One region of the Rahnella sp. PAMC25617 genome, then DNA from elsewhere that is predicted to be linked to it. Evidence: predicted binding sites of a transcription regulator. Region 1 holds the regulator's gene; the other holds the start of a gene.

Region 1 (4,901 bases):
AAGTTCGTCTGCGCAATGCGTATGTGATCAAAGCGGAACGCATTGAGAAAGACGCAGAAGGCAATATCACCACCATCTTCTGTTCTTACGATATCGAAACGCTGAGCAAAGATCCCGCTGATGGCCGCAAGGTGAAAGGTGTGATCCACTGGGTTTCTGCGACAGAAGGTAAACCGGCGGAATTCCGTCTGTATGACCGTCTGTTCATCGTGGCGAATCCTGGCCAGGCAGAAGACTTCCTGACCACGATCAACCCGGAATCGCTGGTGATTGCTCACGGTTTTGTTGAGCCTTCTCTGGTGGCTGCTCAGGCTGAAATCAGCCTGCAGTTCGAGCGTGAAGGTTACTTCTGCGCCGACAGCCGCTACTCAAGCGCTGACAATCTGGTGTTCAACCGTACCGTTGGTCTGCGTGATACCTGGGAAAGCAAACCCGTCGTGTAATTGCCTCTGAATGGCTTGTTTGAACGACTGATGAAACGCAGCTCCGGCTGCGTTTTTTTTATGTCTGCTATTTCTGTCTGCTAGTAATGACAGGTGCATGGTGATTTTGTTTTTCATCGCGAATTAATGTATTTTTGATGTTTACTTTTAAACCCTGTTTTTTGTGTGCTGAAACGTTTAAATGAAAGCTTAAAATTTACAATTTACTGATTCTATTATTTATTTTTATCAACTCTCTGCCTGACCCTTTCTTAAAGCTTTTTGTTACACTTTTTCATCTTTATGTGCACTTAGTCATACTTCGGCGATCAAGGAGTAATTACTCATTGATAATTCGCGTCGCGAAAAATACTCTTGATCATGAATTAACCGGTTACGCCTTTGGCGGCCGCTTTTAATACCCGTTTGGGTTTTGTTGGTATTTTTTAGTCAAAGATGAGGAATTTCTATGCACAAGCACCTTAACAGGGGCAGGGGATCGGCTTACCTGAAACCTGCACTATATTCTCTTGCCGGCACCTTATTGGGTGGCGGAATGATGTTTTCTGAAGATGCCAAAGCGGCAGGTTTTATTGATGATTCGACGCTGACCGGCGGTGTGTATTACTGGCAGCGTGAGCGTGACCGCAAGGACATGGATCCGGCGAGCGACAACTACAAAGACTACACAACCAACCTTTCGCATTCTACCGCAAACCTGAATCTCGATTTTTCTTCCGGCTATGCCTGGGACATGTTTGGTATTGATATCGCAGCCTTTACGGCGATTGAAATGGCCGAAAGCAGCGAAAGCGGACATCCCAACGAAATCGCTTTCTCCAACAGCAACCGTGCCTACGACGAAGATTACTCCGGCGATAAAAGTGGGGTCAGCCTGTACAAAGCCGCCGGTAAATTTAAATACGGCGGATTCTGGGGACATGCCGGCTACATCCAGCCAACGGGCCAGACACTGATTGCGCCGCACTGGAGCTTCATGCCGGGAACTTACCGCGGCGCGGAAGCGGGCTACAAGCATGACTTCGGTGATCCGGGAGAGTTGAGTTTCTCCTACATGTGGGCGGACGAATATAAATCTCCGTGGCATCTGGAAATGGATGATTTCCGCCAGAACGATAAGAAAACGGGCGTTTCGTACATCCACTCTCTTGGAGCGAAATACGACTTCAAAAACGACTTTGTGCTGGAAGGCGCTTTTGGTCAGGCTGAAAGTTACGTCGATCAGTATTTTGCCAAAGCGTCTTACAAAATCGATCTGATGGGCAATCCGCTGACCACCAGCTACCAGTTCTACGGTGCGGAAGATCGCATCAGCAATAAGAACGATCCGAACAGCTTGTATGACGGGATGGCCTGGTTGCAGGCGCTGACTTTCGGTTACACCACCGGTCAGTTTAACTGGCGGCTGGAAGGTACGATGGTCAAAGCGGAAGGTAATCAGGGCTACTTCCTGCAACGTATGACCCCGACGTATTCCTCCTCCAACGGTCGTCTTGACGTGTGGTGGGATAACCGTTCGGACTTCAACGCCAACGGCGAGAAAGCGGTGTACGCCGGCGTACTTTACGATCTGGCGAAATGGGATCTGCCGGGCTTTGCCGTCGGGGGTTCTTACGTTTACGCGTGGGACGCCAAACCGAGTACCAATGCCGCTTATGACCAGAGCCAGCGTCTGAAAGAGACCGCCTGGAGCCTGGATGCGCTTTACACCATTCAGGAAGGCCGCGCTAAGGGGACATTGTTCAAACTGCATTACACCCAGTACGACAACCACTCGGATATTCCGAGCTGGGGCGGGGGTTACGGCAACATATTCCAGGATGAAAAAGACGTGAAATTCATCGTTATTGCTCCATTCACTATTTTCTGAGGTCGTTATGTCGATGAATAAATTACTGATGATGGCGGTATCTGTTGTTCTGCTGGCAGGCTGTGCGCCAACGGCCGATCAGGCTCAGATTTCGCAAACGCGTGAAGACTACCGCGCGTGTATTAATTCTTCAGAAGGTAATCCGGACAAACTGGCGACTTGTCAGGTGTTGCTGAACAAGCTGAAACAGGAAAAAGAACACCAAAAATTTGCGGAACAGGAAACAGTACGCGTGCTGGATTACCAGCGCTGTCTGACGGCGCGCAAAACCGGTGATGGTCAGGCATATGCGGCGGATTGCGGTAAAATCTGGCAGGAAATCACATCCAATAACGCGCCTGTAATGGCGAATTAATAGCAGATTTTTGTAAAAGCCTTAGCTGGCAAAATCATCATTATCAAAAGCGAAACCCCGGCTTGCCGGGGTTTTTTACGTCGGTAAGCGGCGTCTGTGTTCGGGGTGAAACGCAGACATAAAAAAACCGCTTTCCAGCGGTTAGTTTATTTAGAGTATTTGCGACAATCGAAGCTGTGCAAATTAATGCGCAGGTTTGTCATTGTGCAAAGATTCATCTTCACGGCAGTCGCCTGCTTCACAGTGACCGTACAGGTACAGACTGTGGTTGGTCAGTTTAATGCCATGTTTTTTAGCAATCTCACGCTGACGACCTTCAATATATTCGTCACGGAATTCAATCACACGACCGCAATCCAGGCAGATCAGGTGATCGTGGTGATGTTGCTGAGTCAGTTCGAATACGGACTTGCCGCCTTCGAAGTTATGACGGGTGACGATACCAGCATCATCAAACTGGTTCAGAACACGGTAAACCGTGGCCAGACCAATTTCTTCGCCCATATCAATCAGTTGCTTGTACAGATCTTCCGCACTAACGTGATGACCTTCCGGCGCTTGCAGCACTTCCAGGATTTTGAGGCGCGGAAGCGTGACTTTTAAGCCGGCTTTCTTCAGTGCGGTGTTGTTGTCAGTCATGCGGATTCAGTCCTGTTACTATGTGCTAATCAAGTTGAGGCATGCAGCCTGTGGCATCGGCGGCACAAAATTGTTCGTTTACTGTTCTTCGTTTAAGGGAAGTGTGCCCATTCTCGTAAACGACAGCCTGTTAATAAAGATCACAAATTGCCTGTCACATTAATAATGCAACGACTTGATCGATAGAAAAAACAGATGAACTCAGTGTACCTTGATACGACCAAAAGTTACAATTTTGTAGCGGTTAAATTGTTAATTTCAGTAATAGTTTGGCCCTTCAATTGTAGAATAAATCCTCAGGGCCAACAGGGTTTTAGCCGATAATTTCTGAAAGGCTGAGTTCTTCTGTGATCTGTTTCACCCACGCATCAACACGTTCAGCGGTCAGTTCCGGCTGACGGTCTTCGTCAATTGCCAGTCCGATGAAGTGCTTATCATCTGCCAGGCCTTTGGATGCTTCAAAGTGGTAACCTTCAGTTGGCCAGTGTCCGACAATCACTGCGCCGCGTGGCTCAATGATATCGCGCACGGTACCCAGTGCATCGCAGAAATACTCGGCATAGTCTTCCTGATCGCCGCAGCCAAACAGGGCAACCAGCTTACCTTCGAAATCTATCTCTTCGAGCGACGGGAAAAAGTCATCCCAGTCACACTGCGCTTCACCGTAATACCAGGTTGGAATTCCGATCAGCAAAATATCGAATTTTTCCAGATCCTCTTTGCTGCTCTTCGCAATGTCATGCACCTCAGCCACATCTTTACCCAATTGTTTCTGGATCATTTTAGCGATGTTTTCGGTGTTACCTGTATCGGATCCAAAGAAGATACCTACAACGGCCATAAGATTATCTAACCTCTTGTTCTAAATGAAGTGCCCTGCATTGCAGGCAATAATAGCGAAGATGATACCAAACTCGCGAGGCGGAGAATATGCTTCTGCTCGCCTTCTTAACTGGGGAATAAGTTTATCGGGCAATATTTTAAAGTGTTATCGCCATCGTGTGCTTATCAACCACAGAGTTCCTGAGGTCATAAGCAAAGTGAAGAAATATACCGGCTCCTTCCTTAAGTTTATGCATGTCCCGCCGATAGATGATGCGAGAGCAATCTCAACATAATAAAGAAATCGATGCCCGGAGAGGTGTTCAAACATGTCCGGGGGCGTAAGCCTGCTGGTTACCTGTTTTGATTCTCCGCATCCCCGTCAATCCTCAGACCAGAAACAGTCCTGTTTCGAGAGAGGCATATCGTGCAGTTTTTAAAAAATATTACCATCAGGGCCGCTTTATTAACCATTCTTGGCATCTTCTGCGTGATGTGGGCTGGTGTTTCCCTTTATACCGTCACATCACTTGGCACATTAACGCAAAATACCAGGAACAGTACCGAACTGGTCAACAACATGACGCTGATCAGCAAAGGCAACGATCAGTATTTCCGTACCGTGACGCGTCTGAGTCGTGCGGTTGCACAGCTTCAGGCTGACCCGTCAAAAGGCCCTGAAATTTTTGACAGTGCCAAACAATCTCTTGATGGACTGACTCAGGCGCTGGCTGGTTTTAAATCAGTACCCCATCCGGGCCTGGAAGAATCA
Region 2 (4,901 bases), on a different contig from region 1:
GCTCGGTGCGGCTGAACAGCATACCAGCACGTTGCCCGATTTTGCTGCTGTCGACCAGTGCCGCTAGTTTTCCGACATAATTCAGCATCTTCTGCTCGGCCATCGCCGTCAGCATGTCGGTTTTATACAGGCCGTCAGTCGTCAGTCCTGCGCCACTGGTGAACATCCAGTGCCCGGCATACAGGCTGGCGTCGCCGTCCTGTGGCGCTAAGGTAATTGACTGACTTTTATTGTACTGACCGCCCATGATCACCACGCTGTCGTGTTCCTGCTCGATCAGATAATTGGCCAGCGGCAGATAATTGGTGATGACCTGAATATCTTTTCCGCACATTTCGCGCCCCAGCAAAAACGCCGTCGACCCGCAGTTAATCACCACACTTTCACCCGGCTGGCACAGTCCGGCAGCCGCTTTGGCGATGCGCATTTTCTCGTTGAGATTGTGCGTCTGATGGATGTTCAACGGCGTCCAGTTCTGACGCGGCTGATTCACGGCTTCCGCACCGTTACGCACTTTACGCAGTTTGCCCAGTTCGTTGAGTTTGGTGATGTCACGACGCGCCGTAGCGGGTGAAATATCAAACTGATCAATCACATCAGCGACGGAAATCTGCCCCTGACGTTGCAGCAGATCGAGAATAGCATTGTGGCGTTGTGGCTCAGTCATGGTGGCTCCGGGCAAAATCGTTAAATGATTATTCCATGATTATAAACGAGCAGTAATGCGAAATGCATTGTTTATGAAGGCGCAAATTAATCGACCTCAATCAATCCCCTAAATAATTCGAGTTGCAGCAAGGCGACAAGCTCAGGAAGCCCCGGGAGCTTAGTTAACTAAGTGACCGGGGTGAGTGAGCGCAGTCAACGCATCTGCAACTTGAAGTATGACGGGTATTTATAAGAAGGATTTAAACGGCAGGTCGGTTTCTGTCGTAAAGCAGTCGTCAAAGCCACGCGGATAATGATATTCGAAATTATCCTTATCATCCGGATAGGTGAATTTACCGCCAACCTGCCAGATAAACGGTTTGAAGCCGTATTTCAGGCGATCTTTTTTCATCTCCCACAGCACGCGGATTTCCTGCGGATCGGCCTGGAAATTCGACCAGATATCGTGATGGAACGGAATAACGACTTTGGTGTTCAGGGATTCCGCCATGCGCAGCATATCCACGCTGGTCATTTTGTCGGTGACGCCGCGCGGGTTCTCGCCATAAGAGCCGAGCGCCACGTCAATCTGATACTCGTTGCCGTGCTTGGCGTAGTAGTTGGAATAGTGCGAATCGCCGCTGTGATACAGGTTTCCGCCCGGCGTTTTGAACAGATAATTGACTGCACGCTGATCCATCATATCCGGCAATACGCCGGCGGCTTTCTGATCCGCGGGCAGGGTAATCAGCACCGTGCGGTCGAAGGAATCCAGTGCGTGAATTTCCACGTCTTTGATCCGTAACACTTTGCCCGGTGTCATCACGATACAGCGGCTGGCAGGCACGCCCCAGCTCATCCACAAATCCACGCAGGTTTGCGGGCCGATGAACGGGACTTCAGAAGAACAGTTTTGCATGACAGCGGCGGCCACGTTCACATCGATATGATCGTTATGATCGTGGGTGGACAACACCGCGTCGATCTCCCTGATCGCAAAGGGATCGAGAACGAACGGCGTGGTGCGCAGATTCGGCTGGAGCTTCTTCACACCGGCCATGCGCTGCATCTGGTGGCCGGTTTTCATCAGCGGACTGCTGTGATTCTGCTTGCCCACGCCGCACCATAAATCGACGCAGATATTGGCGCCGCCCTCAGACTTCAGCCAGATCCCCGTACAGCCCAGCCACCACATGGCGAAGGTGCCCGGCGCGACTTTTTCCTGCTCGATTTCTTCGTTTAACCAGGTGCCCCATTCCGGAAAAGTGCTGAGGATCCAGGACTCGCGGCTGATCGTTTCTACTTTGCTCATGGTATTCCCTCATCTGAGTTGGCTTTGAAATAGAGTCACAATAAATCATTTAATGATTATATGTGATTTGTTTGTGAGAAAGTTATCATCGAAAACTCATCATGACAATGGTTTTCAGGATGTGTTTCTCAGCGGGAATAGCGATGGGATTGGATGAAGATGTAAGGATTTAGCGAGATATCCGTTATTTTCAAAATGATTATAGTATTGAAATACATAGTAAATATAAGAATTTTCATTGCGGTGGCAATGACACGTCATGACGATATCTTGCGAGACTGCTCACAAATAATCATTATGAATCTTTATCTGATTCGATGTGAGCATTAGAGTGCATCTGTCCCTCACTGTTTAGCGCGGAGTTTGCTATACAAACGTGCTGAAGAGATCAAACAAGGTCAGACGGAGAGTCTTATGGAATTCCTCTACACCATCTTCACCGTATTTTTTAATCAGGTTATGACCAACGCGCCGTTGCTGTTGGGGCTTGTGACCATGCTCGGTTACATCCTGCTCAGGAAGAGTGCGACGGTGATCATCAAGGGCACCATCAAAACCATTATCGGCTTTATGTTACTGCAGGCAGGATCCGGCATTCTGACCGGTACCTTCAAACCGGTGGTGGCAAAACTTTCAGAAGTGTATGGCATTAACGGCGCAATATCAGACACCTATGCGTCGATGATGGCCACGGTTGAGCGCATGGGCGAGGCCTACAGCTGGGTCGGATACGCGGTGCTGATCGCGCTGGCGCTGAATATTCTGATGGTGGTGTTCCGCCGCATTACCGGCATTCGCACCATCATGCTGACCGGCCACATTATGTTTCAGCAGGCGGGGCTGATTGCGGTGTTCTTCTTCATCATGGGCTACCCGATGTGGACGACCATCTGGTCAACCGCAATTCTGGTGTCATTGTACTGGGGCATCACCTCGAACATGATGTACAAACCGACGCAGGCCGTGACCGAAAACAGCGGCTTCTCGATTGGTCATCAGCAGCAATTTGCCTCGTGGATTGCCTGTAAGGTCGCGCCCTATCTCGGTAAAAAAGAAGACAGCGTTGAAAACCTTAAATTGCCGGGCTGGCTGAATATCTTCCACGACAATATCGTCTCTACGGCCATCGTGATGACCGTATTCTTCGGCATTATTCTGTGCTCCTTTGGCCTCGATACCCTGCAACAGATGGCCGGAAAAACTCACTGGACGATTTACATCCTGCAAACCGGTCTGATGTTTGCGGTGGCGATTTTCATCATCATTCAGGGCGTGCGCATGTTCGTCGCTGAGTTGACGGAAGCCTTTAACGGCATCTCCCAGCGCTTAATTCCCGGTGCCGTTCTGGCCATCGACTGTGCGGCTATCTACAGCTTTGCGCCGAACGCCGTGGTCTGGGGCTTTATGTGGGGCACCATCGGCCAGCTGATTGCCGTCGCCATTCTGTTTGGCATGGGCTCTTCCATCATGATCATTCCCGGCTTCATCCCGATGTTCTTCTCAAACGCCACCATCGGCGTGTTTGCCAACCACTTCGGTGGCTGGCGTGCGGCGCTAAAAATCTGTCTGGTGATGGGGATGATCGAAATCTTCGGCTGCGTCTGGGCCATTAAACTCACCGGTCTGAGCGCCTGGATGGGCATGGCCGACTGGTCAATTCTGGCACCACCAATGATGCAGGGCTTCTTCAGCCTCGGCATGGCCTTTATGGGGATCATTGCGGTCATCGCATTGCTTTACATGTTCTTCGCCGGTCGCACCTTGCGCGCTGAAGAAGATGCTGAAAAACAAACACTTAATCAGTCCGTTTCTCACTAATGACTTCTCATAAATGATGTATCAGCAAACAAAGAGGTTCTCATGACAGTACGAATTCTGGCGGTATGCGGTTGCGGGCAGGGCAGTTCGATGATCATGAAGATGAAAATCGGCCAGTTCCTGACCCAGGAAGGCGTGGATCACACCATGAACAGCTGCGCGGTGGGGGAATACAAATCTGAGCTGAGCGGCGCCGACATTATTGTCGCCTCCACACACGTGGCGGATGAAATCACCGTCAGTGGCAACAAATACGTGGTCGGCGTGCGCAACATGCTGTCGGCGGCAGACTTCGGTCCGAAAGTGATGGAAGTAATTAACGCGCACTTTTCCGCTGACCTGAAAAAGTAAGGAGCGATGTATGAAACTGCGAGATTCGCTGGCTGAAAACAACTCGATTCGCCTTCACGCAGAAGCAGAAACCTGGCAGGACGCCGTGAAAATTGGCGTCGATATGCTGGTGGAAGCCGGTGTGGTTGAGCCGCGTTATTACCAGGCGATTCTGGATGGCGTGAAACAGTTCGGGCCGTATTTCGTGATTGCGCCGGGTCTGGCGATGCCGCATGGCCGCCCGGAAGAGGGTGTTCTCAAAACCGGTTTTGCGCTGGTGACACTGAAAACGCCGCTGGTGTTCAATCATGAGGATAACGATCCGGTGGATATCCTCATTACGCTGGCAGCGGTGGATGCCAATGCACATCAGGAAGTGGGCATCATGCAGGTGGTGAACCTGTTTGATGATGAAGCCAATTTTGACCGCCTGCGCGCCTGCACCACCGCGCAACAGGTGCTGGATTTGATCGACCTGACCTCCGCCACGGCGGTTCACTAATTCGTTATCAGAGAAGGAATTCACTATGACTCATTCATTACCGATGTTGCAGGTGGCGCTGGATAACCAGTCGATGGACGACGCCTACAAAACCACGCGCCTGATCGCCAGTGAAGTCGACATTATCGAAGTCGGCACCATTTTGTGTGTCGCAGAAGGTGTGCGTGCGGTGCGTGACCTGAAAGCGCTGTATCCGGAAAAAATCGTGCTGGCCGATGCCAAAATCGCTGACGCCGGAAAAATACTCTCGCGCATGTGTTTTGAAGCCAATGCCGACTGGGTAACGGTGAT

What was found. The regulator Fur, encoded in region 1, represses iron uptake genes when iron is present. The targets are predictions, from matches to a motif close to ATAATAATGAGAACNACTATCAA.
Region 2: ulaG (L-ascorbate 6-phosphate lactonase) is a predicted target of Fur. The motif match lies at 2,177-2,199, and genes of this name have one in related genera.

What each region holds. Positions count from the first base shown of each region.
Region 1 covers NZ_JBOCUM010000006.1:638,179-643,079, reverse strand. Annotated here, with positions in the region: gene glnS (glutamine--tRNA ligase) at 1-443, shown strand, start outside; gene chiP (chitoporin ChiP) at 892-2,313, shown strand; gene chiQ (ChiQ/YbfN family lipoprotein) at 2,327-2,668, shown strand; gene fur (ferric iron uptake transcriptional regulator) at 2,852-3,307, opposite strand; gene fldA (flavodoxin FldA) at 3,621-4,148, opposite strand; gene ACM615_RS09025 (methyl-accepting chemotaxis protein) at 4,557-4,901, shown strand, end outside.
Region 2 covers NZ_JBOCUM010000019.1:117,633-122,533, forward strand. Annotated here, with positions in the region: gene ulaR (HTH-type transcriptional regulator UlaR) at 1-667, opposite strand, end outside; gene ulaG (L-ascorbate 6-phosphate lactonase) at 896-1,960, opposite strand; gene ulaA (PTS ascorbate transporter subunit IIC) at 2,375-3,778, shown strand; gene ulaB (PTS ascorbate transporter subunit IIB) at 3,821-4,129, shown strand; gene ulaC (PTS ascorbate transporter subunit IIA) at 4,140-4,610, shown strand; gene ACM615_RS21965 (3-keto-L-gulonate-6-phosphate decarboxylase UlaD) at 4,636-4,901, shown strand, end outside.